DNA from 3 places in the Kribbella ginsengisoli genome. Region 1 is predicted to be linked to each of the others. Evidence: riboswitches for the same ligand, from Rfam matches in the RefSeq annotation. Region 1 holds a riboswitch; each other region holds the start of a gene.
The links. A riboswitch is a leader RNA that binds a small molecule or an ion and turns the genes downstream of it on or off. The one in region 1 is predicted to bind cobalamin.
Positions count from the first base shown of each region.

Region 2: it holds a riboswitch for cobalamin, as region 1 does, so the genes downstream of both, ABD768_RS17105 (ribonucleoside-diphosphate reductase subunit alpha) here and cobN (cobaltochelatase subunit CobN) in region 1, are expected to answer to the same signal.
Region 3: it holds a riboswitch for cobalamin, as region 1 does, so the genes downstream of both, ABD768_RS24300 (ABC transporter substrate-binding protein) here and cobN (cobaltochelatase subunit CobN) in region 1, are expected to answer to the same signal.

Region 1 is NZ_BAABAA010000001.1:1,068,737-1,079,049, reverse strand. It holds gene ABD768_RS04765 (excinuclease ABC subunit UvrA) at 1-2,276, shown strand, start outside; gene ABD768_RS04760 (C2 domain-containing protein) at 2,330-2,893, opposite strand; gene ABD768_RS04755 (maleylpyruvate isomerase N-terminal domain-containing protein) at 2,935-3,591, opposite strand; cobalamin riboswitch at 3,754-3,881, shown strand; gene cobN (cobaltochelatase subunit CobN) at 3,919-7,638, shown strand; gene surE (5'/3'-nucleotidase SurE) at 7,651-8,403, shown strand; gene ABD768_RS04740 (magnesium chelatase subunit D family protein) at 8,624-10,313, shown strand, end outside.
Region 2 is NZ_BAABAA010000004.1:133,953-144,265, forward strand. It holds gene ABD768_RS17090 (Fic family protein) at 1-352, shown strand, start outside; gene ABD768_RS17095 (DinB family protein) at 660-1,241, shown strand; gene ABD768_RS17100 (serine hydrolase domain-containing protein) at 1,381-2,484, opposite strand; cobalamin riboswitch at 2,601-2,738, shown strand; gene ABD768_RS17105 (ribonucleoside-diphosphate reductase subunit alpha) at 3,002-5,836, shown strand; gene ABD768_RS17110 (ribonucleotide-diphosphate reductase subunit beta) at 5,833-6,888, shown strand; gene ABD768_RS17115 (outer membrane protein assembly factor BamB family protein) at 6,982-8,340, shown strand; gene ABD768_RS17120 (isochorismatase family protein) at 8,361-8,942, opposite strand; gene ABD768_RS17125 (MFS transporter) at 8,953-10,305, opposite strand; gene ABD768_RS17130 (MarR family winged helix-turn-helix transcriptional regulator) at 10,302-10,313, opposite strand, start outside.
Region 3 is NZ_BAABAA010000007.1:160,464-170,776, forward strand. It holds gene ABD768_RS24265 (solute symporter family protein) at 1-1,513, shown strand, start outside; gene ABD768_RS24270 (CYTH and CHAD domain-containing protein) at 1,617-3,101, opposite strand; gene ABD768_RS24275 (hypothetical protein) at 3,149-3,316, opposite strand; gene pdxR (MocR-like pyridoxine biosynthesis transcription factor PdxR) at 3,374-4,903, shown strand; gene ABD768_RS24285 (ABC transporter ATP-binding protein) at 5,498-6,286, opposite strand; gene ABD768_RS24290 (FecCD family ABC transporter permease) at 6,291-7,331, opposite strand; gene ABD768_RS24295 (FecCD family ABC transporter permease) at 7,360-8,433, opposite strand; gene ABD768_RS24300 (ABC transporter substrate-binding protein) at 8,430-9,446, opposite strand; cobalamin riboswitch at 9,469-9,652, opposite strand; gene ABD768_RS24305 (hypothetical protein) at 9,938-10,313, opposite strand, start outside.

The DNA.
Region 1 (10,313 bases):
ACACGCGCCGGCGTCTCTCGCAGGCTGCGCGCGCGGACGTCGACGCCGTTGACGGAGTACCGGCCGCGATCGCGCTGCATCAGCGTCCCGCAGTACCGGGTGTTCGCAGTACGTTCGGTACGTCGACGGAGCTGCTCAACTCGCTTCGGCTGATGTACTCGCGATTGGGGGTGCACCTGTGTCCCAACGGTCATCGCGTGCAGCCGACGCTCGAGATCGCGTCGACCGCGCATCTCACCTGTCCTGAGTGCGGCGAGCGTTTCGAAGTACCGGGTGCTGAGTCGTTCGCATTCAACAGCGATGGCGCATGCGAGACCTGCGCGGGCACGGGGGAGACGCGGCAGATCGATCAGGAGGCGCTCGTACCGGACGAGTCCCTGTCGATCGCGGACGGAGCCGTGGCGGCTTGGGCTTCGTTCGGGGCCGGGCTGTTGCCTCAGGTGGTCGCGCAGCTCGGCGTACGGGTGGATGTGCCGTTCCGGGAGCTGACTCCGGCCGAACGTGAGCTCGTCCTGAACGGTGAGGAGACCAAGCGGACGGTCGTTGTCACGAGCAAGAAGGGCAACGCCTTCGAGCTCAATGCGGCCTACCGCAACGCCAACCGGGTGATCGAGGACGCGCTCGCCAACGCCCAGAGCGAGAAGTCGCTCACCCGCCTCGACCGCTTCGTCCACATCGCCGAGTGCCCGTCCTGCGGCGGCTCCCGGCTCAACGAGCGCGCGCGATCGGTACCTCTGAACGGCGTCACCCTCGACGAGATCTCCACCTGGAGCCTCGACCGTACGACGACCTTCGTCCGCTCGCTGCCGGCCGCCGCGCCCGCCGAGCTCACCCGGATGGCCGCGCAGATCGTGGACGCGTTCATCCCGACCGCGGAGCACCTACTAGGCCTCGGACTCGGCTACCTGTCCCTCGGCCGCGCCTCGCGCACGCTCTCGACCGGTGAGCTGCAGCGAGTACAGCTCAGCCGCACCCTGCGAAGCAGCGCGACCGGCCTGCTGTACGTCCTCGACGAACCGTCCATCGGGTTGCATCCGAGCAACATCGACGCCCTGATGGCGGTCGCCCGCCGCCTGGTCGAGACCGGCAACTCCGTGGTCCTCGTCGACCACGACGTCCGCGTACTCCGGCACGCCGACTGGCTGATCGAGATCGGCCCCGGAGCCGGCGCGCACGGCGGCGAGATTGTTGCCACCGGCACCGTCGAGGACCTGTCGAAGTCGTCCGCGTCGGTGATCGGCGGCTTCCTCAGCGGTGAAGAGCCGGCCGTCGTCCGTCCACGGGTAGCGGTTGACGACGTCTTCGAACACGGCCGGATCCACCTTGAGACAGCTCCCCGCTTCACCCTGAAGGCGCTCGAAGCGTCGTTCCCCCTGCTCCGGCTCACGGCGGTCACCGGCGTCTCCGGGTCAGGCAAAACCACCCTCGTACTGGACAGCCTCGCCCCGGCGCTGCTCGGCCAGGCACCCAAGCATGTACGTCACCTGGACGCCGGCGGCATCGACCGTACCGTCATCGTCGACGCCGTTCCGATCGGGCGCAACGTGCGCTCCACCGTGGCGACGTACAGCGGCGTCCTCGACGATCTCCGCCGAGCCTTCGCCGGTACTCCGGAAGCGGTGTCGCGCGGACTCAAGGCCGCGGACTTTTCGTACAACACCGGCAGTCTGCGCTGCCCGCAATGCGACGGCACCGGCCAGATCTCGCTGGACGTCCAGTTCCTCCCCGACGTCGACATTCCTTGCCCGGTGTGCGAAGGCCGCCGCTACAACCCCGACTGCGACACCATCACCCTCGACGGCCTGACCATGGCCGGTGCTCTGGCCTTGACGGTCGAACAGGCCCGCTCGAAGTTCACCGGCCTGCGCAAGATGCAAGCGCGCCTCCGCACCCTCGACGAGGTCGGCCTCGGCTACCTCATCCTCGGCGAGGCAACTCCGGCTCTGTCCGGCGGCGAAGCCCAGCGCCTCAAACTCATCGCCGACCTGGAGAAGCCCCAACAAGGCACCCTCTTCATCTTCGACGAACCCAGCGTCGGCCTGCACCCCGCTGACATCCGCGTCCTTCTCACGGTCTTCGACCGCCTGATCACCGCCGGCGCCACGGTCATCGTGATCGAACACGACCTCGACATGATCGCCAACGCCGACCACGTCATCGACCTAGGCCCCGGCGGCGGCACCGACGGCGGCCGCATAGTCGCCGCCACCACCCCCACCCTCCTCACCCAAGTCCCAGAAAGCCTCACCGGCCAGTACCTCCGCGACGTCCTCTAGCCCGCCGGCAGGCCGGGACAATCTTCTCCGGCATCGTGCCCCGGAGCGACAAGCTAGCGGTCGCGACGACCGGTACGTACGCGAATTTTGGGACCGTGCTGTGATGCCTCCGCCTGAAGCGATTCCGGCCAAGGGAAATCGAGCGGGTCGGAGCTCGCCTGCCAGCGGTGGCTCAGTTCGCGGAGGGTCTCGGTGGTGCGGTCGAGGTCGACATCGGCGTACGGGCACGGATCGGCTCGGGTGACGCCCCACATCTCGCGGACCTCAGCGTACGGCGTGGACTGGTCCTTCTCGACCGCCATGTGAAAGACGCTCGAAAGCGCCTCGCTCATGCCGATGCTGTTCGGTGCTTTGAGGATGCGCGCGCTGCGGACCTTCGCGTCGTGACGCTTCTTGCCGGCCGTCTGCTCCATGCTGTCGAAGACCGCACCGGCTGCGATACAGCCGAAGATGCCGTCGGGCATGCGCAGCTCGCGTTCGGTGACCGCATGCGCGAGATCGTGCGGCACGCGGTGCTTGCGCGAGTACGAGAACAGATTGAACTCCGCCCCGTCCGCACGCCGGATCAACGTAAGGCTCTCACCACCACGCGGGTCATGCAGAAAGGTCAGTCGCATTGCCCCAGAGTGTCCGCCCTGTCGGCCCACGCGCCACTGGTTTAACCAAGCACGAGGGGCAACTTCTTGGTGAGCTCACCGAGTTGCGTCTTCTCCAAGTCGGACGGATCACGGCGCCCGGTGCTGATCAACAGCACGTCCTTGTCGGACCAGCTCGCAGGAAACCCAGCGCCGGCGATCTGCTCGATCATGTCCCGGCTCTCGGCGAGGCCTTCGATCGATGGTCCTGGCGCTTGCGGTAGGTGAGCGACCAGATCGAGGTGGTGCAGCGTCCACTCCAGCACGTACGCCGAGAGGTAGTCGCTCACCGTCAGCACCATGTCCTGCGTGCTGACCCGCGTCCTCGGATCAGCCAACTCGGCCGCCCGCCCGGCCGCGGCACCCACATCATCGAGATGAAACTTGAGCAACCCCGGATCCCCGTACGCCGCCGCCAACCGAACGATCAACGCATCCAGCGGATCCTCACCAGCAGCCGCCGCCTCAGCCACCGCCCAATAACTCACCGAGTCATGCGTCGCCTCGGCCTCGCTAGGCGTCACCAGCGTGATCAACACATCCTGCGCATCGATCACCAGATGACAAACCAGATCCCGCACCAACCACCCCGCACACCCTGACGCCTCGCCGAAGTCGGCATCACCCAGCCCAGCAACCGCCGCCCGCAACGCACCCCAAGACTCCGAGAAGAGATCCACCCCAGCAAGCTAATGCGCCACCGGTCCAAGCCGCACACAAGAGCAGGCAGTAGTCCCCACACCGCCGACGTCCTGCGATCGATGCGCAGGCGTGGGTGGGAGTGTCGAGGCGTGTGAGCGACGGTGGAGCAGGCGGAGCTCGACCGTGGGGGAGTAGTTGCCGACGTGGTCGACTAGAGTCGTGCTGTCATCGACGGCTGTGCAGGAACCCGGTGTGAGTCCGGGGCGGTCCCGCCACTGTGACCGGGGGTTTCCCGGGAGTCAGGAACTGCTGCTGTCGTACCTGCCACCTGGGGCGTGGACACCCCGAGGAAGGACCGGTCGCGCGTGCCCGCGAACCTTTTGCTGCTCTCCACTGCCGACACCGACTTGCTGGCCGCTTCGCAGGCTCAGGCCGGATGGAAGGTCGCCAACCCGGCGCGGGTCGAGCTCGATGACGTTGCCACCCTGCTTGACGGCGTCGAGGTCGTCGTGGTCCGCCTGCTGGGCGGTCGCCGCGCCTGGGAGGAGGGTCTCGACGCCGTCATCTCCTCGAACATCCCCACCGTCGTGCTCAGTGGAGAGGCAGCGCCCGACGCCGAGCTGATGTCGATGTCGACCGTCCCCGCGGGCGCGGTCACCGAGGCGCTCGCGTACCTCCGTGAGGGCGGCTCCGAGAACCTCCAGAACCTGGCGGGCTTCCTCAGAGACACCATCCTGCTCACCGGCGACGCATTCGACCCGCCCAAAACCCTCCCGACCTACGGCATCCGCGCCGGCCGCACCTTCACCAAGGACCACCGCCCAGTAGTCGGCATCGTCTACTACCGCGCCCACGAGATCTCCGGCAACACAGCCTTCGTCGACGCCCTCGCGACCGCGATCGAGCAGGCCGGCGCCCAGCCCCTTCCCCTGTACTGCGGAACGCTGCGCGGCCTGGACCCCACCCACGCGGACAACGCCGACCTCTTCGCCCTCCTCAAGCAATGCGATGTCCTCGTCACCACCCTCCTCGCGGCCGGCGGCACCGTTGCCTCCAACGCAACGGCCGGCGGCGACGACTCCTGGGACGCAGGCGCCCTCGCCTCCCTCGACATCCCGCTCCTCCAAGGCCTCGCCCTCACCTCGACCCGCGAGCAGTGGCTCGAGAGCGACGCCGCGATCAGCCCGCTCGACGCTGCCACCCAGGTCGCGATCCCCGAGTTCGACGGACGCCTGATCACCATCCCGTTCTCCTTCAAGGCGTACGACGCCGAGGGCATCGCCAGCTATGCCCCCGACGAGGAGCGCTGCGCCAGGCTTGCCGGCATCGCAGTCGCCCAGGCCAAGCTTCGGCACGTCGAGCCGAAGGACAAGAAGCTGGCGCTCGTACTGTCCTCATACCCGACCAAGCACGCCCGGATCGGCAACGCCGTCGGCCTCGACACCCCGGCCTCGGCGGTCGTCATCCTCGGCCAGCTCAAGGACGCCGGCTACGACCTCGGCCCCGACCTCAATCTCGACGAGCTCCAGGGCGCGGACGGCGCCGACGGACTCATCCACCGGCTCATCGCGGCCGGCGGTCACGACGTCGACTGGCTCACCGACGAGCAGCTGTCCAGTGCGGTCGCGAAGATCCCGCTCTCGACGTACCAGCACTGGTTCGGCAAGACCCCCGAAACGTTGCAGCAAGCAATGATCGAGGCGTGGGGGGAGGCCCCGGGTTCCCTGTACGTCGACCAGTCCGGCCCCGAGCCCGCGATCGCCCTCGCGGCCCTCCAGTTCGGCAACGTCGTGCTGATGATCCAGCCGCCCCGCGGTTTCGGCGAGAACCCGGTCGCGATCTACCACGACCCCGACATGGCCCCGTCGCACCACTACCTGGCGGCCTATCGCTGGCTCGAAGCGCCAACCGAAGAAGGCGGTTTCGGCGCCCACGCGGTGGTCCACCTCGGCAAGCACGGCACGCTCGAATGGCTTCCTGGCAAGGGCATCGGTATGGCGGCCGACTGCGCGCCCGACGCCGTACTGGGCAACCTCCCGCTCGTCTACCCGTTCATCGTCAACGACCCCGGCGAGGGTACGCAGGCCAAGCGTCGCGGGCATGCCGTGATCGTCGACCACCTGGTACCACCGATGGCGCGCGCCGAGACGTACGGCGACATGGCCAAGCTGGAGTACCTGCTCGACGAGTACGCCACGGTGTCGGCCCTCGACCCCGACAAGGTCCCGACCCTGCGCGCGCAGATCTGGACGCTGATCCAGGCCGCTCAGCTGCACCACGATCTGCACACCTCGGAGAAGCCGGAGGACGAGGAGTTCGACGAGTTCGTCCTGCACCTCGACGGCTACCTCTGCGAGATCAAGGACGTCCAGATCCGCGACGGGCTGCACATCCTCGGCGGCGGGCCGGACGGCGAGGCACGGGTCAACCTCGTTCTCGCCGTACTGCGTGCGCAGCAGATGTGGGGTGGCGTCTCGGGCGCCGTACCGGGGTTGCGGGCTGCTCTCGGCCAGACCTTCGGCGTCGACGAGGCAGCGATGCTGGAGAACCCGGGCGTCGCCGTACCGGAGCTGGCGGACCTGGCGACGCTGGCGGATCTTCCTGCCGTGAGCGGTGCCGACGGTGTGGACCTGCTGGAGGCAGTTGCACGCAAGCTGGTTGTCGGCATGGAGACGCTGGCGTGGGATGCGGGCAAGGTGCCGGTCGTCATCGAGGAGGTACTCGGTCGCTCCTCGACTCAGGTCGAGAAGTCGCTGCAGTTCGCCGCGGACGAGGTCGTGCCGAGGTTGGCCCGCACCGGCGACGAGCTGACGAACGTACTCCGCGCGCTGGACGGCCGTTTCGTCGAAGCCGGCCCGTCGGGGTCGCCGACGCGCGGTCTGGTGAACGTCCTGCCGACCGGCCGCAACTTCTACGCCGTCGACCCCAAGGCGATCCCGAGCCGCAACGCCTGGGACGTCGGCGTCGCGCTGGCCGATTCGTTGCTCGCGAGGCACAAGGCCGAGACGGGGGAGTGGCCGCGATCGGTCGGCCTGACCGTCTGGGGCACGTCCGCGATGCGCACCCAGGGTGACGACCTGGCCGAGGTGCTGTGGCTGCTCGGGTGTCGCCCGGTCTGGGACGAGGCCTCGCGCCGGGTCACCGGCTTCGAGGTCGTCTCGCTGGAGGAGCTCGGCCGCCCGCGCGTCGACGTGACGATCCGGATCTCGGGCTTCTTCCGGGACGCGTTCCCGCATGTCGTCTCACTGCTCGACGAGGCCGTCCGCACCGTGGCGGCGCTCGATGAGGATGCCGAGAGCAACTATCTCAGAGCGCACGTCGACGCTGATGTAGCCGCGGGCAATGACATGAGGTCGTCGACGGCGCGCGTCTTCGGGTCCAAGCCGGGCTCGTACGGTGCCGGCTTGCTGCCGCTCGTCGATGCGCGCAACTGGCGTACCGACGCCGAGCTGGCCGAGGTCTACGCGGTCTGGGGTGGGTACGCGTACGGCAAGGATCTCGACGGCGCGGAGGCCCGGCCGTCGATGGAGCGTGCCTATGCGCGGATCCAGGTCGCGGCCAAGAACGCGGACACCCGTGAGCACGACATCATGGATTCGGACGACTACTTCCAGTACCACGGTGGCATGGTCGCGATGGTGCGCCACCTGACCGGGTCGAACCCGAAGGCGTACATCGGCGACTCCGCGGTACCGGCCCAGGTGAAGACCCGGACGCTGGAGGAGGAGACCAAGCGCGTCTTCCGGGCGCGGGTGGTGAACCCGCGCTGGATGGCGGCGATGCAGCGGCACGGGTACAAGGGCGCCTTCGAGATGGCGGCGACGGTGGACTACCTGTTCGGGTACGACGCCACCGCCGGTGTGGTGGACGACTGGATGTACGAGACGCTCACCACGGAGTACGTCGCGAACCCGGAGATCGCCGAGTTCTTCCGCAAGTCCAACCCCTGGGCGCGGCACGGGATCGCGGAGCGGTTGCTCGAGGCGGCTCAGCGCGGGCTGTGGTCCGAGCCGAGCGAGGAAGCACTGGAAACGCTGCGCACGGCGGTTCTTGAGACAGAAGGTGACATCGAGGATCGCGGCTGATTGGGTGGTCGCATGCCCGAACAGCTGAGAGTCCTGGTCACCAACGATGACGGCTATGAGTCCCTGGGCATCCAGGCGCTCGCTGCGGCCATGGAGGGCCTGGGCCACGCGGTCCAGGTGGTGGCGCCGTGGGACGACCAGAGCGGCGTCGGGAGTTCGCGGGCCGGGATGATCGGCAAGGCGATCTCGTCGAAGGTCGGCGAGAACGGGTTCATCGGGATCGACGGGACGCCGGCACTGGCAGTGACGCTGGCTCGGCTCGGCGCCTTCGGGCCGTCGCCGGACGTGGTTGTGTCCGGGATCAACAACGGGCACAACATCGGACCGATTCTGCACTCCGGGACGGTCGCGGCCGCGCTGACCGCCTCCAGTCAGGGGTTGTCGGGGCTCGCGATCAGCATCGACTCGGAGCAGCCGTCGTACGTCGAAACGGCGGCGGCCGTGGCTGCGGAAGCGCTCTCCTGGTTGCTGGAGCAGCCGCAGGGGACGGTCATCAACGTCAACGTTCCCGATGTACCGATCGCGGAGCTCAAGGGTGCTCGCTGGGCGCGCCTGGTCCCGTACGAGCGCTCCCGGCTGGTGCTCGAGAAGGCGCCGACGGGTGAGCCGATCGTCGGTCTGGTACTGCGTGAGCCCCCGACGGAGACCGACACCGACGAGGCGCTCCTGCTCGCCGGCTACATCACCGTCACGCCCATCACCGGGGTCGGCGAGCTCCCCGGCGACTCCGCCGCGACCTATCTCACGGCGGCCTTCGCTCAGTAGCGCTCCGGCCGGTGTGGAATGATCGCCGGGACGGTTGTGGAGGAACACCGGTGACGGCCCTGTCGGGCTGAATTCCGGGGCGGTCCCGCCACTGTGACCGGGCTGCTGCCCGGAAGCCAGAACATCTGCCACCGTCCGTCAGGGAGCGCTCTCCGCGTGCCCCGGCGTACCAGTGCCAAGGCGGGCGTGGACACCCGCAGGACGAAGGGACCTCTCGCCCATGCGCTCAGCTCCGACCGGACCGACCCGATCGAACGGCGGCCATCGGCTGACTGCCGGCTTCCCGTTCACCGCGGTCGTCGGGATGTCCGACCTCCAGCTCGCGCTGATCCTGGCGGCGGTCTCGCCGGCGATCGGCGGCGTGCTGATCCGGGGTGAGAAGGGCACAGCGAAGTCCACCGCAGTCCGCGCTCTCACGGAGATTCTCCCCGCCGTAGACGTCATCGAAGGCTGCCGCTTCTCCTGCGACCCCACCAACCCCGACCCCACCTGCCCCGACGCCCCGCACACGGCACCCGCGGCTATCTCGCGGCCTGCGCGCCTGGTGGAGCTACCGGTGGGCGCGACCGAGGACCGGGTGCTTGGGTCTTTGCACTTGGAGCGGGCGCTCTCCGAGGGCGTGACCGTCTACGAGCCGGGTCTGTTGGCGGCGGCTCATCGTGGGTTGCTGTACGTGGATGAGGTCAACCTGCTGCACGACCACCTGGTCGACGTACTGCTCGATGCGGCCGCGATGGGACGCGCGACGGTCGAGCGTGACGGCGTCTCGATCACCCACCCGGCGCGCTTCGTCCTGGTCGGCACGATGAACCCCGAGGAGGGCGAACTCCGCCCACAACTCCTCGACCGCTTCGGCCTCACGGTCGACGTCGTCGCCAGCCGCGACCCCGCGGTACGGGTCGAGGTGATGCGCGCGCGGCTCGCGTACGAGGCCGACCCGACCGCCTTCATCACCCGGTACTCCGGTGCGCAAGCCGAACTCTCCGAGCGCATAGTCAAAGCCCAGTCCCGCCTGGCCGACGTCATCCTCACCGACGCCGCGCTCCGCCAGATCGCCGAGATCTGTGCCTCCTTCGACGTCGACGGAATGCGCGCCGACCTGGTCACCGCCCGTACTGCGGTAGCCCACGCCGCCTGGTCCGGCCGCACCGTCGTCGAGGTCGAAGACGTCCGCGCCGCCGCCAAGCTGGCCCTCCCACACCGCAAACGCCGCAACCCCTTCGACGCCCCCGGCCTCGACGACGGCCAACTAGAACAAGCCATCCAAAACAGCACCCCACCGGACCCGGACCCCGACGGAGGTCCGGACGGGGGCAACCCCACCGACCCCGACAGCACCCCGCCGACCGACTCGGACGACACCTCGCCGACTGATACCGACCGCGCGCCGAACACCGACACCGAGGTCGACCGCCCCGACGCGACCCGGCCGCCGAAGGACTCCTCCGACCCGGACAACACAGGCGACACCCCGGCGAGCGCTCTCTCCGGCCCCGCCCCGACGGGGCAGGTCGCCGCCAGCTCCGAGCCGTACAAGGCCCGCCTCCTGAGCGTGCAATCAGCAGGCGCAGGCGTAGCCGGCCGCCGCTCCAGAGCCCTCACCGAGGTCGGCCGAGTAGTAGGCGACCGCCCCCGCATCGGCCGCGAATCCGGCCGCCCCCACCTCCTCGCAACAATCCGCGCCGCCGCCCCCCACCAACACACCCGCGGCCGCACCCTCCCCGGCAAGCCGGGCCCAGCCGACGCCGCTCAGGGCAGCCCCGGCACCCCCGTCCCCGGCACCCCTGTCCCGGGTGGCCCAGGTCCGGCACGTGCGCGCCGCGGGCTCGCCGTTCGCGCCTCCGACGTGCGTCTCTCCGTGCGTGAGGGGCGTGAGGGGAATCTGGTGTTGTTCTGTGTCGATGCTTCTG
Region 2 (10,313 bases), on a different contig from region 1:
CGCCGCGGACCTCAAGACCGCCTGGCGCGAGCGAGCCGCCCCGGTCCGCGCCGGCTCGGCCGTCGACCTGCTGATCGAAACCCTGCCCGCGGCCCCCGTCCTCACCCTCGCAGCCGCCGCCGAACTCATCGGCCGCTCCCAACAGGCAGCCAACCAGGCTCTCGCCCGCCTGACCGAGTGCGCAGTACTCCGCGAACTCACCGACGGTCGGCGGAACCGCGTGTACGAGGCGCCCGAACTGATAGACGCCTTCACCCTCCTGGAACGCCGCTTCGCCAGCCCCGCCTCCGACACCCGGGTCGAGTCGCCGAACCGACCGGTCCCGTCCGCCCCGGCGAGACCGGCCGACTGACCTGGTCAACCCCGCTGTCCCGCTCAACCCCAATCTCCTACTCAACCCCACTCTCCCGCTCGTCCCAGGACAAGTCGGGTCGCGGGAAGAGTCTGTCGGCCCCGTCCCCGACGGGGCCGACAACCAACGATCAGCGACATGTCTTTCACCTCCCTCTCACCAGCGCTTCACGCCGGGCGGCTAGCAGATCGCTACCAGTGACACCAGCACCAACACGCTGTCCTGGTTGACTTTCTGGCTCCCGGCGTTGAACAATTCGAACACATGTTCGAGCGTTGGACCAAATCGGGGAGTGTGAGGATCTGTGATGCCGGAGCCGTTCGACTGGGAGATCTTGCAGCGGCCGTCTGCGATGGCGATGGTGCGCGGGCAGCTCGGCTTCAGCTGGATGGTGTTGTCCGGGCGGTTGGCGGCGCTGACCGACGAGGAGTACTTCTGGCGGCCGAGCAGTGAGGCGCTGACCGTCGTCCGCCGGCAGTACGCGGGGCGGTTCAGGTCGCTCGGGTCGGGCGAATGGGTGGCGCAATGGCCGGACGAGCCGGACCATCGCGGACCGCGGACGATCGCCTGGCTGATCGCACACCTGACCGAGACGTTCTTCGAGCGCTGGGAGTGGACCTTCGGCGCGAGCCGACAAGGCCGCGCCGACATCACCCTCCACGGCAACGCCCAGGACGCCGTCGCCTGGCTCACCCACTGGGTCGAAGCCTGGCAAGACTCCATCGCCAACCTCGACGAGGACCAAGCCATGACCGTCGGCCTGAGCCAGGCGACAGAACTGGACGCCGCCGAACCCTTCGGCCACGTGGTCCTGCGCCTCAACCGCGAGCTGATCCACCACGGCTCCGAGATCATGACCCTCCAAGACCTCCATGCCTTGGCGGCCTGACCGCACACCCCCGATCCCTGGTCGTCGAGGCGGAGGCCGCTCCATCCACCGCTCAGGAGCGCGCCTCGGCGACCAGGCCAACCGTCACACCGCCCACCCGATCCGCTCCCAAACCCTCGGGCGGCCAGAGGGTCGGCTGTCAGGAGAGCAGTTTGGTGGCGAGGTCCCAGACCTGGTCGAAGGCGTTGATTTCGGTGGGGTTGAAGCGGTTCTTGGTGACGGCTACCGAGATCCCGGTGGCGGTGTCCGCGTAGGCGGCAGAGCCACCGATGCCGACCATGCCGAAGACAGTCGGTGGAGCAGGGCGCATGCCGAGCTGGCCGATCGTGTAGCCGAGGCCGTACTGCGCCGGGCCGCCGGTCATCTCGTCCAGGCCGGTGGTGGAGAGGGCTGAGATCTCCTGCAGACGGGAAGGCGACAGCAGACGTACGCCATCGACTTCGGACATCAGCGCGGCGTACATGCGAGCCATACCTCGAGCGGTGACCGTCCCCCAGGCCGGGATGTCGGCCATCGTCACGGCGGTGTTGTTGGCCAGAGCCGCATTGGGGAACAGCGATCGCGGGCCCGACTTGAAGAGCGGAAAGTCCGGCGGCAACGAAGCGAACATGGCCGCGCCGGCCGGGTCGTCCTCGAAGTGCGCCACCCGCTTGAGTTCAGAGGCCGGTACGCCGAAGTACAACTCCCCCGCGATCCCCAGCGGCTCGCCAACCAAAGATGCCAGCGCCGAAGAGATCGGTGAGCCGGTCGCTCGTCGGACGACCTCGCCGAGGATGAAGCCGAAGGTGACCGCGTGATACCCCACCCGCTCCCCCGGCACCCACCAAGGCTCCAGCGAAGCGATCACCGAACACATCGCCTCCCAATCGCAGAACCGCGACAACGTCAGATCCGCAGGCACCGCCGGTACGCCGGCCGAGTGCGTCAGCACATGCCGGATCGTCGTCCCCTCCTTGCCATGAGCCCCGAACTCCGGCCACACCGAAGCCACCAATGTGTCGTACGACAACACCCCCTCCTCCACCAGCACATGGACGACGGTCGACGTCACCCCCTTCACCGTCGACGCGGCATAGAACAGCGTGTCCGACGCAACCGGCCGACCGGGAGCGGCCATCCCCGCCACGGCATCCACGATCAACTCGCCCCGGCGATAGACAGCGGCCTGCACGCCGTTCTCCGCACCCGACGCCACCAGACCCTCGATCGCGTCCACAACCTGCTCCTGCAATAACTCGTTCATACCAGCTCCTCGTTGACGACTCCCGGTACCGGGTCGGAGCCGCTGCGCCAAACTTGACATCGCACCCGAGATGCGTTTTTCACACAAGATGTGCGACACGCGGCGCGTCGAGACACTAGATGTGGGGTTCAGCGGGTTAAGGTCACATCACTGGTCGACAGGGGAACCCGGTGGAAATCCGGGGCTGCCCCGCAGCGGTAAGCGGATGAAGCAGTCCCGTGAGCCCGAATACCTGCGACCGGTGCGCGTGCCGCCGGCACGCGCTGTCCGAGACCTCGAGGGCGGGTCGCAGGGCGAGCAAGCGACAGGTCGTGCAACGCCGGTGTACCGCACCGGCGAGGAAGTCCCAGCAACTCGGTGCACCACCGGCCGGTCGGCGCAGCACAGTGGGTCGGTGCGATGGCGCCGCGCCGCGGGTGGCGCCGGGTAGAGCGGGCTGCGCGGCTCTGGTGCGGGAACTCGTCGTGCGCTTCCCCGGGGTCCCGGTCGTCAAGAGACTCGCGTGGAGAGAGCGCTTGTGACCATCGTTTCTGCGGGCAAGGCGGCCCAGGCCGCACCCCCGAACCAGCTCACCGTCGTCCGCCGGGACGGCAACAGCACCGCCTTCGACCCGACCAAGATCTCGGTCGCCCTCAGCAAGGCGTTCCTCGCCGTCGAGGGCAGCGAGGCCGGCGCCAGCCACCGCGTCCGCGACCTGATCGCCGACCTCACCGCCAAGGTGGTCGACGCGCTGACCGGCCGCGGCCGGCACAGCGTGCAGGTCGAGGACATCCAGGACCAGGTCGAGCTGGCGCTGATGCGGGCCGGCGAGCACCAGGTCGCGCGCGCCTATGTCCTGTACCGCGAAGAGCGCGCCAAAGCCCGTACGCCGGAGAACGCGGCCGAGCTGAGCACCAGCGACAGCACGAACAACACACCCGCCCGGCCCGTGATCAACGTCCGCGCCGCCGACGGCAGCACCACTCCCCTGGACGTCGACCGGCTCCGCGTCATCGTCGCCGAGGCAGCGGCGGGCCTCGACGCCGTGGATGCCGAGCTGATCCTCGACGAGACGCTCGGCTCCTGCTACGACGGCATCGCGCAGCATGAGGTCGAGCTCGCCCTGGTGATGGCGGCTCGCGGGTACGTCGAGACGGAACCGGAGTACAGCTACGCCGCTGCACGCCTCCTGCTCGACCAGATCCGTCGCGAGACGCTCGGCCGGGTGCACGGTGAAGCGCGGCAGGCGAGCCAGGCCGACATGGCCACGGCGTACGTCGACTACTTCCCTCAGTACATCCAGACCGGTATCGACGCGGGCCTACTCGACCCCGAGCTGGCCACGTTCGACCTGGCCAAGCTGGCTGCCGCGATCAAGCCCGAGCGCGACCTCAACTTCGCCTTCCTCGGCCTGCAGACCCTGTACGACCGGTACCTGCTGCACATCGACAAAACAAGGTTCGAGCTGCCGCAAGCGTTCTTCCTGCGAGTAGCGATGGGCATCTCGCTGAAGGAGGAGCACCGCGAGGACCGCGCGATCGAGTTCTACGAGCTGCTCAGCTCGATGCGGTTCATGTCGAGCACGCCGACCCTGTTCAACTCCGGTACGACCCGCCCGCAGCTGTCGAGCTGCTTCCTCACCACGGTCGACGACGACCTGTCCGGCATCTTCGCCGGCATCCGCAACAACGCGCTGCTGGCGAAGTACTCGGGTGGTCTGGGCAACGACTGGACCCCGGTCCGCGGGATCGGCGCCAAGATCCGCGGCACCAACGGCGAGTCGCAGGGCGTCGTACCGTTCCTGAAGATCGCCAACGACACCGCCGTCGCGGTCAACCAGGGTGGCAAGCGCAAGGGCGCGGTCTGCGCGTACCTCGAGACCTGGCACATGGACGTCGAGGAGTTCCTCGATCTGCGCAAGAACACCGGTGACGAGCGTCGCCGCACGCACGACATGAACACGGCCAACTGGGTGCCCGACCTGTTCCTGCAGCGGGTCGAATCCGGTGGCGACTGGACGCTGTTCTCGCCCGACGAGGTGCCGGATCTGCACGACCTGTACGGGACAGCGTTCCAGACGGCGTACGAGAGCTACGAGCGCAAGGCCGACCAGGGTGAGATCCGGGTGTTCCGCCGGGTCAAGGCCGTCGACCTGTGGCGCCGGATGCTGACCGTGCTGTTCGAGACCGGTCACCCGTGGATCACCTTCAAGGACGCGTGCAACCTGCGCTCGCCGCAGCAGCACGACGGTGTCGTGCACTCGTCGAACCTGTGCACCGAGATCACCCTGAACACCACCGTCGACGAGACCGCGGTCTGCAACCTGGGATCGGTCAACCTGGTCGCCCACCTGACGGACACCGGTCTCGACGCCGAGCTTCTGAAGCGCACCGTCAAGACGGCCGTCCGGATGCTCGACAACGTGATCGACGTGAACTTCTACACCACACCTGAGTCGGAGCGCGCGAACCAGCGGCACCGCCCGGTCGGCCTCGGCCTGATGGGCTTCGCCGACGCGCTCTTCGCACTGCGCATCCCGTACAGCTCCGACGCCGCCGTCGCGTTCGCCGACAGCTCGATGGAGCAGATCAGCTACCACGCGATCGAGGCGTCGAGCGACCTCGCGGCCGAGCGCGGCCGGTACCAGACGTACGAGGGTTCGCTGTGGAGCCAGGGCATCCTGCCGATCGACTCGCTCGAGCTGCTGCGCCAGGCGCGCAACGGCGATCTGACCGTCGACACGAGCAAGCAGCTCGACTGGGACGCGCTGCGCGGCAAGGTACTCCGCGACGGCATGCGCAACTCCAACGTGCTGGCGATCGCGCCGACCGCGACGATCTCCAACATCTGTGGGGTCAGCCAGTCGATCGAGCCGATCTACCGCAACCTGTTCGTGAAGTCGAACATGTCCGGCGAGTTCACCGTCGCCAACCCGTACCTGGTCGCCGACCTCAAGGCGCGCGGGCTGTGGGACCAGGTGATGGTCTCCGACCTCAAGTACCACGACGGCATCCTGTCCCAGATCGACCGGGTCCCGGCCGACCTGCAGGAGCTGTACGCGACCGCGTTCGAGATGGACCCGCTGTGGCTGGTCAAGGCCGCGTCGCGCCGGCAGAAGTGGCTCGACCAGGCACAGTCGCTCAACCTCTACATGACGGCGCCGTCGGGCAAGGCGCTCGACGAGCTGTACCGGTCGGCCTGGCGGTACGGGCTCAAGACCACGTACTACCTGCGCTCCCAGTCGGCCACGCACGTCGAGAAGTCCACGCTGCAAGGCACGGACGGCCGGCTCAACGCAGTACCAGTCGCGCTACCTGAACCCACAGGTGCCGTTTGCTCAATCGAAGACCCTGACTGCGAGGCCTGCCAGTGACGACCACAGGATTGGGTGAGATCACCCTCGGAGCGGCCCGGATCGACGTCACCGACAAGGCGATGATCAACGCCCGGGCGGACGTGAACCAGCTGCTGCCGCTGAAGTACCAGTGGGCCTGGGACAAGTACCTTGCCGGGTGCAACAACCACTGGATGCCGACCGAGGTCTCGATGCAGGCCGACATCGCGCTGTGGAAGTCGAAGGACGGGTTGACCGAGGACGAGCGGCTGATGCTGAAGCGCAACCTCGGCTTCTTCGCCACCGCGGAGTCGCTGGTCGCGAACAACATCGTGCTCGCGGTCTACCGCCAGCTGACCAACCCCGAGTGCCGGCAGTACCTGCTGCGCCAGGCGTTCGAGGAGGCCGTGCACACGCACACCTTCCAGTACATCTGCACGTCGCTCGGGCTGGACGAGGGCGAGCTGTTCAACATGTACCGCGAGGTGCCGTCGATCTCCGACAAGGACGCGTGGGCGCTCAAGTACACACAGCACTTGGAGGACCCCGACTTCAAGACCGGTACGCCGGAATCGGACACGGACTTCCTGCGCGACCTGATCGCGTTCTACGTGGTCTTCGAGGGCATGTGGTTCTACACCGGGTTCGCGCAGATCCTGTCGCTGGGCCGGCGCAACAAGATGGTCGGCATCGCCGAGCAGTACCAGTACATCCTGCGCGACGAGTCGATCCATCTGAACTTCGGCATCGACTGCATCAACCAGATCAAGCAGGAGAACCCGCACCTGTGGACCCCGCAGTTCCAGGCCGAGGTCCGTCAGATGCTGACCGAGGCATGTGAGCTCGAGGTCGCGTACGGCCGTGCCACCATGCCCAACGGCATGCTCGGCCTCACCGCGGACCTGTGCGAGCAGTACATGCATTTCGTCACCGACCGTCGCGCCGAACAGATCGGCATCGCCCCGATCTTCGGCGAGACCCGCAACCCGTTCGGCTGGATGTCGGAAATGATGGACCTGAAGAAGGAGAAGAACTTCTTCGAATCCCGAGTCATCGAGTACCAATCGGGCGGCGGCCTGAGCTGGGACTGAGCCTCGAGCGTCCGGGGAACCGCCTCCCGTGGTTCCCCGGACCTCCCGGTTTGGCATGCTTGCGGTCCCACACATCGCCCAGTGAGGACCAAAATGCCCAAGCGAACCGCGGCACTCGTCGTTCTCGCGGTGGCCGTAGCCGCCGCGGCCCTGACGATCGTCCTCGACTGGGGTTGGTCCGCCTGGATCGCCACCCTGGCGATCGCTGCCGTCGCGCTGATCGTTGCCACCTGGCGGTCCAGGCCGGTACTGCGAACTGCCGCGGTGGTTGCCGCCGTAGCCGTCGTCGCGGCCGGAATCCTCGTGGTCCGCGTCCCGCCGATCAGATCGGCGGGCTGGGAGTCCGGATCGGACACACGCCTGATCGCGGCGGACGACCAGCTCGCGGTCCTGCTGAACCAGAAGACTCACGCGGTGCAGGGTCGTGCGATCTCCGATGGCCGCGAAGTGTGGAAGAACAGTTTCGGCAGCTCAGGCACGGTCCGGTCGCAGCAGCTGGGAACGGATGCTGTCCTTCTGTATGGCGACAACCAGGCCTCGGTCGTTTCGCTCGCCGATGGCAAGACCCGCTGGCAGCAGGACGTCGGGCAGCAGGAGCCGTTCACCACGAACGGCGATGTCGTCGTGTTCAGCGGCGACAAGACGACGACTGGCGTCGAGGTACAGACCGGCAAGAAACTCTGGACCTACTCCGGTGAGGCGACCGCCGGGTCAGGTGGACAGAGCTCCTACAACCCGAGGCGTTGGGTACCCCGATCCGACTGGATCGTTATCCGCGGTGACTCCGAATCGGCGCCGGTCACCGTGCTCGACGCGCGCACCGGCCAGGTGGCGGCCACCGTACAGGTCAAGAGCAACGACTTCGTTGTCGCCGGCAAGAGCTTCGTCGAGTTCGGCTACACCAAGCTCGGCCGTCGGCTGGCCAAGGGAACTCCGCTCGCGGGCGGGCAACCGTGGCAGACCGAGTTCGGCCGCTCCAACGGCCAGGAGTCGCTGGACGTCGTCGACGGCAAGGCGCGAGCTCTCTACGACACCAAGGCCGTCTACCTCGACCCCGGGAGCGGCACCGTACGCGAGGTCCCCATCGAGGACGACTGGTCCGTGAACTGGTTCAACGGCGGCTTCGGCGGCCGGTACGTCGCGGTCGAGCAGCGCGACCGCGATCGATCGGTCGACGCCTGGGCAGTGGCCGACACGGTCACCGGCAAGCTGGTGAACCTCGCCGGACGCGGACAGACAGTCGATCTGAGCATCGAACAGTTCTCGAACGACACAGCGATCTCACGCACCACCGTGGTCGACGCGGTGGGCGCCAAGAGCGACCGCTACGCCTGGATCACCGACGGCGCCGAACACGGCCGGCTCTCGACCCCCGGGTCCCGCCAGCGCGTCGAGTCCGCCGCCGGCGTCGTCCAGCTAGGCCAACGAATCCTGGTACTCCGCAAGGACTGAAGTAGTCACCTTGATCTGGCTCAGCTGTGGGTTTCGGCCAGCAGGTTCAGTACTTCGGTGGTGGTGCCGGATTCGCCTAGGCGGGGGAAGATCCAGTCGAGGCTGTTGCGGTGAGCGGTCTCGTTGAGGTCGGTCATGGCGTCGGTGGCGAGGGTGATGTTGTAGCCGTGTTCGTAGGCGGCGCGGGCGGTGGATTCGACGCCGATGCTGGTGGCTACGCCGGTGAGGACGATCTGGGTGATGCCCCGGCGGCGAAGGTGGAGGTCGAGGTCGGTGCCGTAGAAGGCGCCCCAGTTGCGCTTCACCACGACGATGTCCTCGGGGTGGCCGGCCAGGTCATCGACGATTTGGGCTGCGTTTTCGGCCGGTGTGCCGCCGGACCGACGGACGCGTTCGGTGCGGCCGGGGAGGCTGTCGGCAGGAGTGGTGTCGACGCGGACCAGTACTACGGGGAGCTGTCTGGCGCGGAAGGCGTTGGCCAGTTCGACCGAACGGGCGACCACCTCGGCGGTGGACAACGGCGTACCGGGGAGTGCGACGACGGCGTTCTGCAGGTCGATGACGACGAGCGCGGTCTTCGGGTCGAGGGTGGTGAGCGCCACGAGAGGCCTTTCAGGTGGGTTGGCCGATCCGGCGGAGGGAGCGGTCCAAGGCGGTGATGAGCAGCAGCAGAGAGCTGGTGATCAGGAGGAAGAACGACAAGTGATGGAGGCCGGTGGTCGAGGCGCCGGTCTTGAAGAAGGTGGCGTTGGCAGCGGCGGCGATGAGCGCGCCGAGGTAGGTGCCAGTACGGAGCAGGCCGGCCGACGAGCCCATCCGGGCCGGATCCGCCTGGTGGTAGAGCGCGTTCTGGTTGGCGAGACCGTTGAGTCCTTGCGGAAAGCCGGCCGTGACGCCGAGGGCGACGAGCAGCCAGAGAGCGCTCCCCGCATCGGCCAGCTGGAGGCCGGCGGCGGCGAGCAGCAAGATGATGCTCCCGGCAACGAGTTTGCCCCGTACCTGGGCCCGCCGGCCCGTGATCGCGGTGATCACGATCGCGGCACCTGACATCGGCAACAGCACCAGCCCGGCCGCGGAGGCGCTCAGCGAGCGCGCCTCCTCCAGCCATTGGGCGAACCCGTACAGGAACGAATAGCTGACCACGAACGACAGCACCTGCCGCGCATACGTCGCCAGCAAAGGCGCGTTGCCGCCCAGCACACGCAAGTCGATGAACGGTTCCAGCGTACGAAGCTCCCGCCGGGAAAAGGCCGCGCCGAAGCCAATCGCCAGCACTGGCAGGTACAAGCGGGACACGGCAGGCAGCATCAAGAAGACCATCAGCGACACCAGCATCGCCGCGAACAACACGATCCCCGCATAGTCCAACCGCTGCCCAGCCCGTACGCCGGTAGCGCGCCGAGGCAGCCAAAACCAACCGAGCAAGACGCAAGCAATCGACAGCGGCACGTTGATCGTGAAGATCAGATGCCAGCCACCCACCCCGATCAGTACGCCGCCGAGCGTCGGGCCGATCACCGCGATCACCTGGTTGGCGATCGACAAGGCGCTCAGCACGCCGGTCGGGCTCTCCTGGCCGGTACGGTCGGCCTCGCTCCGGATCAGCGACATCGAGGCCGGGTACGCCGCCGAAGTACCGAAGCCGAGCAGTACCCGCGAGGCGATCAGGAAGCCGAGATTGGGGGCCAGCGCGCCCATCAGCCCGGCGATCCCAACCAATGCGGTGCCGATCAGGTAGAGCCGGCGCGGTCCGTACGTGTCGACGAGCTTGCCCATCACTGGCTGGCCGACCGCCGTCGCCAGGTACAGGCCCGTGACCAGCCAGGCCGTCTGGGACGGCGGGATGCCGAAAGCAGCGCCGATCGGGATCAGCGCGACCGCCAGCATCGACGAGTTGATCGGGTTGAGGATCGAGCCGAGCATCATCGGCGCGATCAACTTCCGATCGAAACCCGCAGAGCTCACGCCTGGGT
Region 3 (10,313 bases), on a different contig from region 1:
CGACTTCTACGCCGGCGGCCGGTCCTTCACCGGCCCGCAGAACGGCATCGCGATCGCGGGCGACTACCTGTCCGCCGCGTCGTTCCTCGGTATCGCCGGCGCCATCGCCCTGAACGGGTACGACGGCTTCCTGTACTCGATCGGCTTCCTGGTCGCCTGGCTGGTGGCCCTGCTGCTGGTCGCCGAGCTGCTCCGCAACACCGGCCGGTTCACGATGGCGGACGTCCTGTCGTTCCGTCTCAAGCAGCGTCCGGTCCGGATGGCAGCGGCCATCTCGACGCTGGGTGTCTGCTTCTTCTACCTGCTGGCCCAGATGGCCGGCGCCGGTGGCCTGGTGGCCCTGCTGCTCGGTATCGACGGCAAGGCCGGCCAGAACATCGTCATCGCGGTCGTCGGCGCGATCATGATCACCTACGTGCTCGTCGGCGGCATGAAGGGCACCACCTGGGTACAGATCGTCAAGGCGGTCCTGCTGGTGATCGGCGCCGGCATCATGACGATCTGGGTGCTCGCGAAGTACACGTTCAACCTGTCCGGCCTGCTGGGCGCCGCCGTGGACAAGAGTCCCGCCGCCGGGGAGAAACTCCTCAGCCCCGGTCTCCAGTACGGCGCAACGGGGATCAGCAAGCTCGACTTCATCTCGCTCGGCCTGGCCCTGGTGCTCGGTACCGCCGGCCTGCCGCACGTGCTGATGCGCTTCTACACGGTCCCGAACTCGCGTGAGGCCCGCCGCAGCGTCAGCTGGGCGATCTGGATCATCGGCATCTTCTACCTGTTCACCCTCGTCCTCGGGTACGGCGCAGCTGCGCTGGTCGGGCCGGACAAGATCCGCGCGGCCCCCGGCAAGGCGAACTCGGCCGCGCCACTGCTCGCGTACGAACTGGGCGGGGAGATCCTGCTGGGCGTGATCTCGGCGGTCGCCTTCGCCACCATCCTGGCGGTCGTGGCCGGTCTGACCATCACGGCGAGCGCATCCTTCGCCCACGACATCTACGGCTCGGTGATCAAGAAGGGCCAGGTCAGCGGCGACGGCGAGGTCCGGGTCGCCCGGATCACCGTGGTCGTGATCGGCGCGGTCGCGATCATCGGCGGCATCTTCGCCAACGGCCAGAACATCGCCTTCCTGGTGGCGCTCGCCTTCGCGGTCGCGGCGTCGGCGAACCTGCCGACGATCCTCTACTCGCTGTTCTGGCGGCGCTTCAACACCCGGGGCGCGCTCTGGAGCATCTACGGCGGTCTGGGCTCGGCGATCTTCCTGATCATCTTCAGCCCGGTCGTCTCCGGCAAGGTGGACAAGAAGACCGGCGCCAGCCTGTCGATGATCACCGACACCGGGATCGACTTCCACTGGTTCCCGCTGGACAACCCGGGCATCGTCTCGATCCCGCTGGCCTTCGTGCTCGGCTTCATCGGCACGATCACCAGCAAGGAGGGCACCAACGTCGACAAGTTCGCCGAGATGGAGGTCCGCTCGCTCACCGGAGCCGGCGCCGAGAAGGCGACGACCCACTAGACCTGTCAGGCAGGCCCTGCTGATTCCTACGCGAACCTGCCTGGCAGCTTCACCCCGAGACCCGGGGGCCCAAGTATCCAACTTGGTCCCCCGGGTTTTTCGCTTAGTGCTTGAGGGACGGCCAGAGTTCGAGGAAGGCGATCCGCGAAGCCTCACCACGCTGCTCCTCGGCAGCATGCAGCCGCCCGTAGGAGAACGAGTTCCCGCCGTCCAGGAACACCTGTACCGCGAGCAGCCGCAGCAGGTCGCGGGCCACCACGCTGTCCTGGTGATCGCCGAGCACCTCCTGGACCTCCTTCGCCCGCGACACCAGGCCGGCCGCCTCGTCGCCGAGGACCGGGAGGGCCGACTCAGCGGCGTACCGGAGTCGTTTGGAAGCTTTGCGTACCTCGTGCAGCTCGTGGTCCTGCTCGGCCGTATCCTCTGCGTCTTCCATCCGGCGGACGGCCTTGCTCATCCGCTTCCAGTCGTGCTCGAGCAGCTCGGGCAGCTGCTTGGCCGCCTTACGCGTCTCGCCGATCAACGGCGGGTCGGCGACCAGCTCGTCCAACGCGTCGAGCAGGCGGAAGTACCGCTCGCTCTCCAGCGCGGCCAGCGCCTCGACCCGGGCGGCCTTGTAGACCGAGCGCAGGTGGGTGTCGATGTAGGCGCCGACCCTGCCCATCATCAGCTCGACGGGCTGCTGGCCGACGGCGGTGCTGAAGTGCTCACGCAGTACTTCGGCATCACGCGCGCCGCCCAGCTCGCCCGCGAGCCACTTCAGCTCGTCACGCAACCGATCGCCCACCTCGCGATCGATGACCGGCCGGTACGTCGCCAGCGCGGACCGCAGCCGCCGCGTCGCGACCCGCATCTTGTGGACCGAGTCGGGCACGTCACGGCGTACGCCAGGGTCGCGCTCGTGAATCGCCTGGACCTGCGCGATCGCGTAGGCGCGGAAGAGGTCGGCCGTGGTCGGCTTCGTGGGCAGCTCCCACTGATCTTGCTTCGGCACCCGGTCGCCGAGTGCCCGCGCGAGCTTGCTCGGGCCGGACGCGGGCTTGGCACCGGCTCCGCGGAGCAGCGGTTCGGCGGCCTCGAGGAGGTCGGTCTCGCCGTTGACGAGCTCGACCTCCCACTCCCGCCAGCTCTCCGACTCGCCGTCGACGGTCGAGGTCACCTGGTCGTCGGCGATCTCGGCGAGCACCTCGCCGTCGGCGTCCAGCAGGCGGTGGACGATCCGCCGCGTGTTCAGCGTCACCACCGGGAGAAGCTCGCGGTCGCGGGCATGCACGCGGACGATCCGGACCACCTGGATCGGCACCTTGCGCACCGCGCGGCCGAGCGGGTGCCGGATCTCCAGCCGCTCGCCGGCGGCCATCGGCAGCTTCACGTGCCAGCCGTCGTCCTCACCACCGGTGCGGCGTCTGAGCGTCACCTTGTTGGCAGCCAGGTCGAGGCCGGCGGTGTCGAAGTACACGGCCTCCAGGTCCAGCTCGACGGGCTGCGCGACACTCGCGACGCCCGGCAGCTCCAGCAGCAACGGCAGGATCGCGTGCTCGTCGACGTCGTACTTGGTCTCGATCTCAAGCTGCTCAGTCGGCGACATGACCCTTGTTTACCAGTCGGCCCCAATCAGGCACACCCGGTTCAGCGTCAAGATTCCCGGCCGGCCAGCACCCTGAGTTCGGCCCTGAGCCGCTCCAGATCACGATCCTGTACGCCGCTCCGCCCGGCGCCCGCTTCTTGCGGCCCGGCCTGCCGTCGCCGGCTCCACTCGAGCCCGGCCGCCAGCGCGACGATGACGAAAAGCATCACTCCCATGACCCACCTCCGGCTTCGCTGGTTCCGCCAACTCCAAAGTGCGCCCAGAATGGTCCAATGGACAGGTCCAATCAGAGCGCGGTCGGTAGGTCCAAAGCCGGTGCTGACTTCCTCCAGCTCCGTCCCGAGGAAGCCCCACCCGGCGGCCTCGCCGAATGGCTGGCCACTGAACTCCGCACAGCAATCGCCGACGGCCGCTTGGCCCTGGGAAGCCGTCTCCCGCCAACCCGCCAGCTAGCGGCCGAACTCCAGGTCTCCCGAGGCGTCGTAACCGAGGCCTACCAACGCCTAACCGAAGACGGCCACACCACCGCCCGAGGCCGAGCCGGCACCACCGTCGTAGCCGCCCCCATCTCCACCACAGCGTCGAAGCGCCCGTCCCCTCGCCCGACCGCCGCTGCCGAGCGCGGCCCCGGAGTCGCTCCCTCTCTCTCCCGCCGACGCGGGGCAGCGGGGGCGCTGCCGGGGGAGCCGGGGGACGAGATTTTCGAGGCTATGCGGGCGGTGCCGGCTCGGTTCGATTTGACGCCGGGGGTGCCGGATCTGGCGGCGTTTCCGCGGGCTGCTTGGTTGAAGGCGGAGCGGGCGGTGCTGAGTGAGATGTCGGCGTCTGCTTTTGGGTACGGCGATGCGGCTGGTGCGCCGGCGCTGCGGCTGGCTGTGGCGAACTGGATCGCTCGCAACCGCGGGATCAAGGCCGACCCGGCCGATCTGATCATCGTCGCGGGTGTCTCCCAAGCACTCGCCCTGATCTGCCAGGTACTCGGCAGCGAAGGCATCACCGAGCTGGCCGTCGAGGACCCGGGCTCACTCGGCTCCCGCCAGCACCTGCAGATCTGGGGCATGCGTACCCCACCCGTCCTGGTAGACGAAGGCGGCCTCCGCGTCGACGTACTCCGCGAGACCGGCGCTCCAGCAGTCCTCGTCACACCGGCCCATCAGTTCCCAACGGGCGTAGTACTGGACGGTGAACGGCGCCGCGAGTTGATGCAGTGGGCCATCGACGGCGGGCTCATCATCGAGGACGACTACGACGCCGAACACAGGTACGACCGCCCGCCCGTCCCCGCAGTACGGGCGATGCTCGCCGAGCAGGTCATCTACACCGGCAGCGTCTCCAAGATCCTCGCCCCCGCTCTGCGCATCGGCTGGATGCTCCCACCCCCGCGCTATCGCGACCAGTTGATCGCCGCCAAACGCCACGCAGACCTGGGCAACGCCGGCCTCCCCCAACTGACCCTCGCCCACCTGATGGAATCCGGCGAACTGGAACGCCAACTCCGCTTCGTCCGCCGCCGCCACCGCACCCGCCGCGACGCCATGATCACCGCCATCAACAACCACTTGCCCACAGCAACAGTCCACGGCGCCGCCGCCGGCCTCCACCTCAGCATCACGTTCCCCGAGCGCCTGGACGACATAGCCCTGGCGACCGCGGCTCTGGCCCAAGGCGTGAAAACCCAACCCTTGTCCTGGCACACCCAACACCCAGGCCCACCCGGCCTGGTCCTCTGCTACGCGGCCCGCACCCCTACCGAGATCACCACCGCCATCACCCTGATAGCCACCGCCCTAACCCAGACCTGACCCCCACCCCGACCAACCCCCAACTCATCCGCCAACAGCCCGACCCCGACACAACAACCAGCCAGGCGGCAAAGCCCTTCGGGGAAAGGGGGTTGGGGTGACTACTACCCCCGAAACGATACAAAAGGCTCCCCGGCCTCCAGGAAATCCTCCCCAGCCTCCGATCGGGGGCGTGGGTTCGGATTTGGTTGCAGGCGGCAATGGTCGGATCGCCACGCATGCGTAACTCGACAGGCAAGCGTTTGCCTCTGGCGTGTCGGGGCGGTTCGCGAGGGTTATGCGTGCGCGGCGGGGCCGGCCCGAACCAGAGGGCCGCCGGTGATGCAGCCGTGGACGGGGTTGGTTGTCAGCGGGCGTGGCAGGGACGCGGTTGGTTGTCAGCGGGCCCGGCGGGGACGGGGTTGGTTGTCAGCGGGCGCGGCGGGGGCGTGGGTTCGGATTTGGTTGCAGGCGGCAATGGTCAGATCGCCACGCATGCGTAACTCCACAGGCAAGCGCTTGCCTCTGGCGTGTCGGGGCGGTTCGCGAGGGTTACGCGTGCGCGGCGGGGACGGGGCTGGTTGTCAGCGGGCGCGGCGGGGACGGGGTTGGTTGTCAGCGGGCGCGGCGGGGGCGGGGTAGGACGAGCGGGGTGCCGGTGAGGGGATCCTCGATCACCTCGCAGGCTAGGCCGAAGACGTGCTCTACGAGGGCTGCGGTGACGACCTCGGTGGGTTTGCCCTGGGCGACGATTTCGCCTGCTTTCAACGCGATCAGATGGTCGGCGTAGCGGGCGGCGAGGTTGAGGTCGTGGAGGACGAGGACGATGGTTTTGCCTCGGTCGCGGTTGAGGTCGTGGACCAGGTCGAGGATCTCGAGTTGGTGGGCCAGGTCCAGGAAGGTCGTGGGTTCGTCCAGGAGCATGGTCTCGGCGTCTTGGGCCAGGGCCAGGGCGATCCAGACCCGCTGGCGTTGACCGCCGGACAGTTCGTCCAGGGAACGGGTCGCCAAGTCCGACGTACCGGTTGCTTCCAGCGCGGCGGCGACGACGCGCTCGTCTTCGGCCGACCACTGGCGGAACCAGCGTTGGTGCGGATGACGCCCGCGCCCGACGAGGTCGGAGACGGTGATGCCGTCGGGCGCGACCGGCTGCTGCGGGAGCATGCCGAGCTTCGTCGCCAGCGTGCTCCCCGACAACCCGGCCAGGTCAGCACCATCCAGATACACAGCACCGCCTTTCGGCGCCAGCAACCTGGCCAGCCCGCGCAACAGCGTCGACTTCCCACACGCGTTGGCCCCGACGATGACCGTGATCTGCCCGGCGGGGATCTCGACGGACAGCCCCGTGACGACCGGCGTCGCGTCGTACGCGAGGCTCAGCCGGTCAGTGCGCAGTACCGCCATCAGGTCAGCCTCCTTGCCCGACGCGGTTCGCGCGGGCCATCAGAATCAGCAGGTACGGCGCGCCGAGGAACGCCGTGACGACCCCCACCGGCAGCGCCGTCGGCGCGAACAGCTCCCGCGCGAGCAGATCGGAAGCAACCACCAGCAACGCCCCGATCGCCCCCGCGGCAAGCAACCCAGCGACGCGCTCGGCGACCAGCCGGCGAGCGAGCTGCGGGGCGACGAGCGCGACGAAACCGATCGGTCCAGCCGCCGCCGTCGCCAGCCCGGCCAGGCCGACTCCGACAGCTATCAGCAGCCCTCGGGACAGCTCGACCCGACCCGCGAGCGTGCGAGCGAGGTCGTCGCCCAACTCGAGAAGCCTCAGCTGTCGCGACCCAGCCATCGCCGCCGGTACCAGGACCAGCAACGTGATCCCGATCAGCATCACGTGCGGCCAGGACCGTCCGGCGAGACTCCCGGCGAGCCACATGGAGGCGCTCTTCGCCGCGTAGATGTCGGCCAGCGTGAGCAGGTACGCGGTGATCGACCCGACGATCGCGGTGACACCGATCCCGACCAGCACCAGGCGATACCCGAAAATCCCTTGTTTATAAGCAAGAAGATAGATAGCCGTCGCTGTCAGCAAGGACCCCACGAGCGCGCCGGCCGGGAGCCAGCCCATCGACGTACCGAAGATCGTGATCATCAGTACTGCGGCCAGCGCCGCTCCCGCGTTGATCCCGATCAGATCCGGACTGACCAACGGATTGCGCGCCAACCGCTGGAAGATGGCCCCCGAGATCGCGAACGCGGCACCGACCCCCATCCCGACCAGCACCCGAGGCAACCGGTTGTTGACCACCACATCCGTCATGATCAAAGAACCGTTACCCGCCAGCGTATTGAGCACGTCCGACAACGGAATCTCATAGTCGCCAAGCGTCAGCGATATAGCGGCGATCGCCAATGCGGCAACCCAAGCAGCCGTCGAGACGACGAGGCTGGCGACGTCGACCCGGGTCGAGAACGGGCCGATCCGGACCGCCCTCACGGCGTCGCCCACACAGCGCGCGACTCCACTGCGTTCCCCTTCACAGCTCGGCCAGTTTGCGGCGGCGGACCAGGGCGATGAAGAGCGGGGCGCCGATCAGGGCGGTGATGATGCCGACCTGCAACTCGTCAGGACGTGCGACGAGGCGGCCGGTGACGTCGGCGAGTAGGAGGACGGTCGGCGCTAGGACGAGGGAGTAGGGCAGGATCCAGCGGTAGTCGGCGCCGACCAGGGCCCTTGCGACGTGCGGCACAGCCAACCCGACGAAGGCGATCGGGCCGGCCATCGCGGTCGCGGTACCGGCGAGCAGCATGACCGCGAGTGCCGCCAACAAACGAACCACCCAGATCCTGGTACCGAGGGTCGCAGCCAGGTCTTCACCCAACGCCAGCTGGTTGAGTGATCGACCAAGAGCCAACGCCAAGACGATCCCCACGGCAATGAAAGGCAGCGCCTGCGCAACGATCGCGCTGGTTGCCAAGGTCAACGATCCGACGACCCAGAAGCGGAATTCGTTCAAAGTCGAGAGGTCGAGCAGAGTGATGGCCGACGTCACCGACCCAAGCAGAGCGGAGAGCGCCGCCCCGGCCAGCGCTAGCTTGACCGGCGTCGCGCCCCCTCGACCGACCGACCCGACGAGATAGACCACGACGGTCGCAACCAACGCCCCACCCATCGCAAACCACACGTAGCCAGTGAGCGACTGGATCCCCAGCAGGCCGATCGCAGCGACCACGGCCAGCGCGGCGCCCGCATTCACCCCGAGGATGCCCGGATCGGCCAGCGGGTTGCGCGTGATCCCCTGCATGACGGCGCCGGCCAGCCCGAGGGCAGCACCGGCCAGCAGGCCTACCGCAGTACGGGGGAAGCGCAGGTACCGGATCACTCGGTCCGTGTCCGATCCGGTGAAGTCGGCCGCCGCGACGAAGACGTCATGCGGACCGAACCACTGATTCCCGGCCACCAACGACAGCAACACGGCCCCCAGCAGCACGACACAGGCGACGGCGAGCCCGCCCGCCCGCAACCCGCCGCCCCTTACCCGGCCAAACCCATCACGGAGACCAGAGCCCTTCACCGCGTCCGGGCCCTCGACCGCGACCAGGTTCTTCACTTGACCAGGTCGGGGTGGATCAGCTTCGCGATCAGTTCGGTGGAGTTGGCGCCGCGTACGCCGGCCGAGTGGTGCGCGAACAACCACGGATACACGTGCTTGTTCTTCACCGACTTCAGATTCGCGTACGCCGGATTGCTCAAGATCTTCTGCACATCCGGCTGGACCTGCGCCTCTGTCAGCGACGCGTCGCAACACCCGCTGATCAGCACATAGTCGGGGTCGCGCTTGATGAACTCCTCGACGCTGACCTTCACGTTCCGCTTCGACGTCAGGTCGGCGAAGGCGTTCACCCCACCGGCCTGCTTGATCAGCACCGACCCGAAGTCCGGCCCACCCGACACCGTCAGCCCGCCACCCTCCAGCCCTGGGCGCAGGATCGCCACGGTCGGCCGGTCCGCACCCTTGACCTTCGCCTCAACAGCCGCGATCCGCTTCTGCTGGTCGGCGATCACCTGCTCGGCGCGGTCGGAGACGTCGAACAGCTTGCCGAGATCGCGCAGATCGGCGTACACGTTGTCCATCGAGACGGTCGACGGGTCGATCGCCTCGTCGCCCTTGCCGTCCGCGGTCGGGCAGAGCGGGCTGAAGATCCAGGTCTGCACGCCGAGGTCCGACAGGCTCTTGCGGCTGCCGAAGCTCTCGTCGCTGCCGCCGCCACCGAACACGTCGTTGAAGCCGGAGAGCACGAAGTCGGGGTTCTGGCTGAGCAGTTCCTCACGACTCGGCAGGTTCTTGTAGTACTTCGCGTCCTGCTGCGCCGCGGCGTACTGCGGCAGCACCTCCGCGTCCAGGTACGCCGTCCCGACCAGCCGGTCCGAGATCCCCAACGCGTGCGCCATCTCGATCGCCGGCTGGTACGCCGCGAACACCCGCTCAGGCGGCCCGTCGACGGTCAGGTCGATCCCGCAGTTCTTGACGGCGACGGCACCGGCGGCCGGCCCCGCTGTGGCGGCACCTCCGCATCCGGTGGCCAGGGACAGTACGACGACAGCAGCAACCAGCGTTTTCACGCGCGCCTCCAGCACCTCGTGGACGGTGTGACACGCCGTGGCCGGTCTCCTGGCTGACGGGAACCGCGCTCCAGGGTCTGACCTTCCCAGCCAACCTCGGCCAGTGGTCTCCACAACAGAACAACCCCGGAACATCCCGATCACAGTGGCGAGGGCCGCATCGGCATCACACCGATTTCCCGAACACCACGACCCCGCAACCGTAACCCACCTGCAACCCAGTCGCAGAAACCACCCCGGGAACAGGATGGTGAACCGGTTCAAGCACCAACGGAGGGCGGGCACCCCTGCGCGAGAAGGACGACAAGTCGGCAGGATCCCCAACCCCAGCCCCCAGCCCCCAGCCCGAAACATCTCAGGGGTTAACCCCTGAGATGTGGGGTTGCCCAGCGGGATTCTCGGGGGGCAACCCAGCAACTGAAGGGTTAACCCCCGAGATGACGGTGGGCGGCGACGGTCGGCGGGGTCAGCGGGGGTAGAGGTCGGCGGGGTCAGCGGGTGTAGAGGCCGGACATGGTCAGGACGAAGCTGGCCATGTCGTCTTTGTCGGTGGTGCCTGCGGGGAGGGGGACCAGGTCGACGATCTTGTCGGTGCCTACTCGGATGATGGAGCGGCCGGTGACGGTGTCTACGTAGGCTTCGTCGCCGAGGGGCATCGGGAAGGAGGTCGCGGCCTTGCTGATCGGAGCGGTGATGGCTGCGGCGTCCTTGACCCGGCGGACGGTGGAGTAGAGGACGCGGGTCTTGGTGAGCCAGGCGCAGACGATGTCGCCGGCGTCGGTCTCGCCGTCGCGGCGGACCGAGGCTTCGATCCCCATCACCTTCGTGGCGGCTGACGTGCCGCGCTCGCACTCCGGCCGGGTGATG